Regions from separate parts of the Pseudoclavibacter sp. JAI123 genome, predicted to be linked through region 1. Evidence: riboswitches for the same ligand, from Rfam matches in the RefSeq annotation. Region 1 holds a riboswitch; the other holds the start of a gene.

Evidence for each region. Region 1 has a riboswitch for thiamine pyrophosphate ahead of HDC34_RS14065 (ECF transporter S component). Riboswitches for the same ligand answer to the same signal wherever they lie in the genome.
Region 2: linked by a shared signal. The riboswitch ahead of HDC34_RS05780 (YkoF family thiamine/hydroxymethylpyrimidine-binding protein) and the one ahead of HDC34_RS14065 (ECF transporter S component) in region 1 are both predicted to bind thiamine pyrophosphate.

What each region holds. Positions count from the first base shown of each region.
Region 1 covers NZ_JACCCM010000002.1:412,620-416,634, forward strand. Annotated here, with positions in the region: gene glgX (glycogen debranching protein GlgX) at 1-1,837, opposite strand, end outside; gene HDC34_RS14060 (spore germination protein GerW family protein) at 1,987-2,319, shown strand; TPP riboswitch at 2,344-2,453, shown strand; gene HDC34_RS14065 (ECF transporter S component) at 2,505-3,158, shown strand; gene HDC34_RS14070 (ABC transporter ATP-binding protein) at 3,164-4,015, shown strand, end outside.
Region 2 covers NZ_JACCCM010000001.1:1,229,618-1,233,632, reverse strand. Annotated here, with positions in the region: gene HDC34_RS05795 (NtaA/DmoA family FMN-dependent monooxygenase) at 1-139, opposite strand, end outside; gene HDC34_RS05790 (LLM class flavin-dependent oxidoreductase) at 165-1,319, opposite strand; gene HDC34_RS05785 (VOC family protein) at 1,442-1,783, shown strand; TPP riboswitch at 1,809-1,916, shown strand; gene HDC34_RS05780 (YkoF family thiamine/hydroxymethylpyrimidine-binding protein) at 1,944-2,585, shown strand; gene HDC34_RS05775 (ECF transporter S component) at 2,582-3,172, shown strand; gene HDC34_RS05770 (ABC transporter ATP-binding protein) at 3,162-4,015, shown strand, end outside.

The sequences.
Region 1 (4,015 bases):
ACTCGGCGTTCCAGTCCTCGGACGCCATCTGCGTGCCGTCGGTGGAGAGCCACACGATGTCGGGAAGTGCCGAGCCCTCGGCGCGCTTCTCGACGCGGCCGTTGAAGAACCGGCGGCGTCGGAACGTGGGGTGGTCGGCGCGCAGCTGCGCGACGGCCCTCGTGAACTCGACGAGGGGCTCGTCGGCGTTCTCCCAGTGCACCCAGCTGAGCTCGCTGTCCTGCGCGTAGGTGTTGTTGTTGCCGAGCTGGGTGCGGCCCAGCTCGTCGCCGTGGAGCAGCATGGGGACACCCTGGCTGAGCAGCATCGTCGCGATGATGTTGCGCTGCTGGCGGGCGCGCATGGCGTTGATCTCGGGGTCATCCGTCGGGCCTTCGACACCCAGGTTGTAGGAACGGTTGTGGCTTTCGCCGTCGTTGCCGTCCTCCCCGTTGGCGTCGTTGTGCTTCTCGTTGTACGAGACGAGGTCGCGCAGCGTGAAGCCGTCGTGGGCCGTGACGAAGTTGATGGATGCGAACGGGCGCCGTCCGGAGTGCTCGTAGAGGTCGGCGGACCCGGTGATGCGGCTCGCGAACTCACCGAGCGTGGAGGGCTCGCCGCGCCAGAAGTCGCGCACGGTGTCGCGGTACTTGCCGTTCCACTCCGTCCACTGCGGCGGGAAATTGCCGACCTGGTAGCCACCGGGGCCGACGTCCCACGGCTCGGCGATGAGCTTCACCTGCGAGACCACCGGGTCCTGCTGCACGAGGTCGAAGAAGGTGGAGAGCTTGTCCACGTCGTGGAGTTCGCGGGCGAGGGTGGAGGCGAGGTCGAAGCGGAAGCCGTCGACGTGCATCTCGGTGACCCAGTAGCGCAGCGAGTCCATGATGAGCTGCAGCGAGTGCGGGTGGCGCATGTTGAGCGAGTTGCCGGTGCCCGTGTAGTCCGTGTAGTACCGCTTGTCGTCTTCTTCGAGGCGGTAGTAGGCGGCGTTGTCGATGCCGCGGAAGCTGAGCGTGGGGCCGAGGTGGTTGCCCTCTGCCGTGTGGTTGTAGACCACGTCGAGGATGACCTCGATGCCGTTGGCGTGCAGGGTGCGCACCATGGACTTGAATTCCTGCACCTGCTGCCCGGCTGTCCCCTGGGAGGCGTAGTCGGCGTGCGGGGCGAGGAACGAGATGGTGTTGTAGCCCCAGTAGTTGCGGAGGCCCTTCTCGATGAGGGTGCTGTCCTGCACGAACTGGTGCACGGGCATGAGCTCGATGGCGGTGACGCCGAGCCGCTTGAGGTGCTCGACGATCGCGGGGTGCGCGATGCCGGCGTACGTGCCCCGGATCTCCTCGGGCACATCCGGGTGCAGCTGGGTGAGGCCCTTCACGTGGGCTTCGTAGATGAGGGACTCGTTGTAGGGGATGCCCGGCTTCCGGTCCCCGGCCCAGTCGAAGTAGGGGTTGATGACAACGCCCTTCATCATGTGGGGCGCGGAGTCGAGGTCGTTGAACGAGTCTGGGTCGCCGAAGTTGTAGCTGAAGAGGGACTGGTCCCAGTCGATGTCTCCGGTCGTGGCCTTCGCGTAGGGGTCGAGGAGGAGCTTCGCTGGGTTGCAGCGGCTGCCGGTCGCCGGGTCGTAGTCGCCGTGCATGCGGTAGCCGTACTGCTGGCCCGGCTGCACGTGCGGCAGGTAGGCGTGCCAGACGTGCGCATCCCGCTCATGGAGCCTCACCCGCTCCTCGTTGCCGTCGTCGTCGAAGAGGCAGAGCTCGACCTTGTGGGCGGCTTCGCTGAAGATCGCGAAGTTCGTGCCACTTCCGTCGAACGTCGCTCCGAGGGGGTAGGCATTTCCGGGCCACGTTTTCATGCACGCTCCTATTGCTTCATCTTGCTTCGCCGAAGAACATCGCGTGTGGATGCAGGCACTAAAGCTACCAAAGGGTGGGAGCGCTCTCGCCCGCCAGCACACAGGAGTTCTCCTGGTTGGCAGGCATGTCGACGACCTACGCTGGCCGCATGACGAACCTCACGCAGAACCTCACCGATTCCGTCAAGAAGCTCGGCGTCACGCTCGCCTACGGCGAGAAGGTGGAGCTTGGCAAGGCCACCATCCTTCCCGTTGCCCTCGTCTCGTACGGCTACGGCGGCGGCGAGAGCAACGAGGAGGGGCAGGAGAACTCGTCCGGCGGTGGCGGCGGCGGCATGGCGGTCCCCGTCGGCGCGTACGTCGATGACGAGTTCGGCACGAGCTTCCGCCCGAACATCATCACGCTGCTTGTCGTCTCGATTCCGCTGGTGTGGACGGTCGGGCACGCGCTTCCGCGTCTCATCAAGGCTCTCAAGAAGTAGCTCGGGGCTCGCTTCGGCCTATACTCGAGGTGTTCACGGGAGTCCGGTAGTCCGGGCTGAGAGGAAGGCACAAGCCTTCGACCGTCAAACCTGATCTGGGTAATGCCAGCGCAGGGAGGCACATCTCCGAGCAGAGCCACCCCAGGCTCTGCGCCCGTGCACTTTCACTCGAAAGGGCACACCGCATGACAACTTCTTCAACTCCATCTCACACCTCCCCAGCGCAGGGGCCGGCTCAGGCGAGGTCGCCGAAGAGCCGCTTCCGCTGGCGGGTCATCGACATCGTCACGGCCGCCGTTCTCGGCGTCGCGACGGGGCTCATCTTCATCGTCTGGAACAGCGTGGGCTACGCGTGGTTCACGGTCATGGATGCGTTCACGCCGGGTGTCGGCGGTATCGCCGTCGGTATCTGGCTGCTGGGCGGGGTGCTGGGCGGGCTGATCATCCGCAAGCCCGGTGCGGCGCTCTTCGTCGAGGTGCTCGCGGCGAGCGTCTCGATGCTCCTCGGCAGCCAGTGGTCGATCGAGACCGTGTACTCGGGCATCGCGCAGGGGCTCGGCGCTGAGCTCATCTTCCTGCTGTTCTTCTACAAGCGCTTCGGCCTCGGCGTCGCGATGCTGGCTGGGGCTGGGGCTGCGGTCGCGGCGTGGACGCTCGAGCTGTTTCTCAGCGCGAACATCGAGAAGGGTCCGGAGTTCCTCACCATCTACCTCGTCTCGATCGTCCTCTCGGGTGCCGTGCTCGCTGGCGTCGTCGGTTGGCTCCTGACGCGCGCGCTCGCGGCGACCGGTGCACTGAACCGCTTCGCTGCGGGTAGAAGCTCGAAGCGAATCGGCTAGCGCTCGTGGGCGCGAGAGTCGAGGCGAGGGGGTGGGGCTGGCGCCACGCCGACCGGGCGAAGCTGGCCGTCGCCGAGCTCGACCTGACGATCGAGCCTGGCGAGGCCGTGCTGCTGCTTGGTCCGTCGGGGGCTGGCAAGTCCACGCTCCTGGCCGCCCTGGCGGGGGTGCTCGGCGATCACGAGGATGACGGGCAGGAGCTCGGCTCACTGCTTGTCGATGGCAAGCACCCGAGCGATGCACGCGGCACGGTCGGTCTCGTCCTGCAGGACCCGCAGGCGAACACGGTGCTCGCCCGCATCGGCGACGATGTCGCGTTCGGCTGCGAGAACCTCGGTGTCCCTCGGGCGGAGACGTGGGCGCGGGTGCGCGAGGCGCTCGACGCCGTCGGGCTGCGGATGCCCCTCGATCGGTCGACGGCTCAGCTGTCCGGCGGCGAGCGTCAGCGGCTCGCGATCGCGGGTGTCCTCGCCATGCGCCCCGACCTCATCCTGCTGGACGAGCCGACCGCGAACCTCGACCCGGCCGGTGTGGACGAGGTGCGCGAGGCGGTGGTCCGCGCCGCGGAGGCGTCCGGCGCGACGCTCATCGTCATCGAGCACCGGGTGGACGTGTGGCGCTCGAGCGTCGATCGGGTCGTCGTGCTCGGGGGTGAGCAGCACCTCCTCGCCGACGGCACCCCTGACCTCGTTCTCGAGCAGCACCGCGAGTCGCTGCTCGCGGCCGGTGTGTGGATCGGCGGTCATGAACCGCAGGTGCCGCGTGCCGTTCTCGCGCCAGGGGAGGACCTGTTGATCGCGGACGGGCTCGGCTTCGGGCGGGCCGACCATGCCCTGCACACGCAGTTGTCGGCGACC
Region 2 (4,015 bases), on a different contig from region 1:
ACTTCCCGGCCTCGGCCTTCTGCGCCACGTGCTTGAACGTGGAGAACTCGATCTGGCTGCCCGCCTCTGGGTGCTCCCAGAGCGTGTGCTCGTTGACCCCGCCGACGTAGGCCGCGAGGATGATCTGCTTCTTCGTCATGGTGATCTCCTGATCGGGTTCGGGTCTAAACGGCGGCGTAGCGGTTGGGCACGGTGGTCTCGAGGCCGAGGAGGCCGCGCAGGGAGCGCTCCTCGTAGCGCTCCCGGAAGAGGCCCTTGCGCTGCAGGAGCGGGACGACGTCCGCGACGATGCGCGGCAGGTCGTCGGTCACGACGCCGGGGTGCAGGCGGAAGCCGTCGTAGCCGAGGCCGGCGAGCGTCTCGAAGTGCTCGACGAGCTCCTCGGCCGAGCCCGCGAAGACCGCCGGCGGCTCTCCGAGCGCGCGCCCCTTCGCGTTGAGGCGGTTGAGGCGGGCGGACCCCGTCTCCTCCGGCTCGTCGAGGAACACGGCGAGGTCGACGAACACCGACAGGTCGCCGTCCCGCTCGACCTTCTTCTCTGCGGCCCGCACCTCGCTCAGGATGCGCACGGCCGAGGTGACGTCGGTCGGCGTCACGAAGAGCAGGTCGGCGCTGGCTGCCGCGAACTCGTACGGCACCTCGGCGTGACCGAGCGCGGCGACAACCGGCTGCCCCTGCGGGGGCCGGGGTGTGATCGATGGTCCGCGCACGCTGAACCACTTGCCCTCGAACTCGATGCGGTGCACCTTGGCCGCGTCGAGGAACCGATCGGTGGAGGCGTCGCGGATCTCGGCGTCGTCCTCCCAGCTGTCCCAAAGCCTGCGCACGACCTCGACGAAGTCGTTGGCCTCCGCGAAGAGCTCGCCGACGAGCGGCGCATCCCGACGACCGAAGTGCGCGTGCTCCGCACCGGGCGAGACACGGGCCTGCCAGCCCGCACGGCCCAGGCTCGTGTAGTCGAGGGTTGCGACGGCCTTCGAGACGTGGAAGGGCTCCGTGTGCGTCGTCGTGACGGTCGGGATGAGGCCGATGTGCTCCGTGACGGGCGAGACGCGGGAGGCGATGAGGAGCGCGTCCAGGCGACCCCTGACCTCGTCTGTCCGGTTGTCCCGGCGGAGGAACTCGCTGCTCTGGAGCGCGAGCGAGTCCTCGATGGTGACGAAGTCGAGGAGGCCCTGCTCGGCGAGCTGCACGAGCCCCACCCAGTACTCGGGCGTGAAGAGCTCGTCTGGGCGAGCGCTCGGCTCCCGCCAGGCCGCCGGGTGGATGCCGGCGCCATCGAGTGCGACGCCGAGGTGGATTCGGTTGGGGTTCGTCATGGTGCGACGCTAGGCCGCGCCCCGAGTTCGGTCCACGGCGCCCGTCGCGGCCCGTTACGCGTCGAAACGCGGGGACATGTTCGTTGAGGGTCCTCGCACCCTTGTCGCGCATGCTGGGACGCATGGCTATCAACGGAGTGCTCGCGCAGATCACCGTGTCGGACCTGGCTCAGGCTACGGAATATTACGGCAGGCTCTTCGGGCGGGGTCCCGACGAGAATCCCATGCCCGGCCTCCTGGAGTGGCACTTCACAAGCGAGGCCGGCCTCCAGCTGTGGGCCGACTCGAGTCGCTCGGGAAAATCCACCGTGGTGTTCAACGACGACGACCTCGAGGGTGTGGCCGCGCGGCTCGACGCCGCGAAGATCGAGCACGGCGGGATCGAAGACGCCACTCACTTCCAGATCCTCCAGGTGCTCGACCCCGAGGGCAATCACGTCGTCTTCACGAGCGCCTCGAGCTAGCAGCGCGCACCGTCGGGGCTACAGTGTGGCCGTGCACGGGAGCCCGATGAGTCGGGCTGAGAGGGAGTACTCGAACTCCGACCGTTGAACCTGATCTGGGTAATGCCAGCGAAGGGAGTCGACTCACCCGTGCCGTCACGCTCCGACGGAAGGCACGCACATGGAATCCATCACTCGAGACCCACTCGCATTCGGGGTGGGGGCGAGAGTCACGCTCTCGGTCATGTCAGACCGCTACGTCGAGGTGATCCTCGCCGCGGTCGACGCGGCGGACTCCTCGGGGCTGATCCTCGAGACGGGCGATGTCAGCACGTACGCCGGGGGCGACGAGCAGGCGCTGCTGCGGTGGCTCACCGACCTCACGCAGCACGTCGCCGCGACCGGACTGCACGCCTCCGTCCAGGTGCTGCTCTCTCGCGGCTGCCCCGGCGAGGCGGTGTGCGAGCTGCCAGGCGGCGCGGGGCCGCGGCGAGTGGACGCCCCGCGCGGGCGGCACACGGGGAGCTTCGCGAGCGCCGAATGGGCGCTGTACCCGCTCGAGGACGCGGGGGCGGATGCGCGGACGCCCGACCACATGCGGGAGATCTACGCCGCCATCGAGACGGCCAAGGCGAGCGGCACGTTCGTTGCATCCGAGCACTTCGTCACGAAGCTCAGCGGGGACCTCGGCCGCGTCCTCGAGACCGTCGTCGTGGCCTGGGCCGGGGTCGGCGCGCACGTGCAGCACGTCACGAGCCACCTCACGATCTCGCTCAACAGCCCGAGCCACGCGGCAGGCGCAGCAGCGGGAGCACGGGCATGAGCCTCAAGCTGCGCGACATCGTGCTCATGGTCGTGCTCGGCACGGTCTTCGGATTCCTCTACTGGGCGCTGGTGCAGGCCTGGACAGCGCTGTCGATCGCCATGGGGCCGGCGGGCGACCTCGCCCAGCACTTCCTCTTCGGCGGCTGGCTGCTGGTCGCGCCCATCGCGATCGCCATCATCCGGCGGCCGTTCGTCGGCGTCATCGCCGAGGTGCTCGCCTCGGTCATCGAGGTCGTCTTCCTCGGCTCGGCGGTCGGCCCTCTGCTGTTCGTCGCGGCCGCGATCCAGGGCGTCGGCAGCGAGCTGCCCTTCGCGATCGGCCGGTACAAGAAGTACGGCTGGCTGCCGTACGCCATCTCCGGGGCGCTCGGTGCTGGCCTCGTGTTCTTCTACTCGGCGTTCCGATCCGGCTGGTACGGGCAGGAGATCCTATTCCTCCGGTTCGGCATCCAGCTCGCGTCCGGCATCATCCTCGGCGGCCTCCTCGCGAAGCTCATCGTCGACTCACTCGTGCGCACGGGCGTGCTCGACAACTTCGCGATCGTGCAGGACACGAAGCCCCTGGCCGTGCGCCGTGCGGCCTGACACTGCGCCCTCGGAGAGCCCGGAGTTCGACATCGAGGCACACGGCTTCGAGGTGATCCACTCCTCGGGCGACGGGCTCGGGCCGGTGGACCTGCGGGTCGAGCCGGGCGAGCACGTCCTCGTCATCGGGCCGTCCGGTTCCGGGAAGTCGACGCTGCTGCAGGCGCTGAGCGGGGTCATCCCCCACGCCGTGCCAGCGCAGGTGAGCGGGACCATGCGCGTCTGCGGCATGGACACGCAGGAGCACGACGTGCCGACGATCTCGCGGACCCTGTCCGTCGTGGCGCAGAACCCGGCCTCGTCGGTGTGCCTCCCCGACGTGGCCGACGAAGTCGCCTTCCCGCTCGAGAACCACGCGTGGCCTCCCCCGTCGATCGGTCCTGCCGTGGCGAACGCCCTCGACACCGTCGGGGTTTCGACGCTGATCGACCGACGCTCCGCGACGCTCTCCGGCGGGGAGACGCAGCGGGTGGCCCTCGCCGCGGCCATCGTCACCCAGCCGCGCGTGCTCGTGCTCGACGAGCCCACCTCCATGCTCGACCCGGAGGGCATCGCATCCGTCCGCCGAGCCATCGACGCCGCGTCAGCGCACGCGTCGACGGTCGTGCTCGTCGAGCACCGCCTTGACGAGTACGCGGGGGCGCGCGGCATTGCCGGCCTACCCGGCCGCACCATCGTCGTCGGCCGCGGTGGCATCATCGCCCACGATGGATCGACCCAACAGGTCCTGCTCGACAACGCGGTCGAACTGCAGGCGGCCGGATGCTGGCTGCCACTCGAAGCGGAACTCGCCGCCACGACGGGGCTGAGCGGCGGTCTCGCGAACCCGGCCGTCGCCGAAGC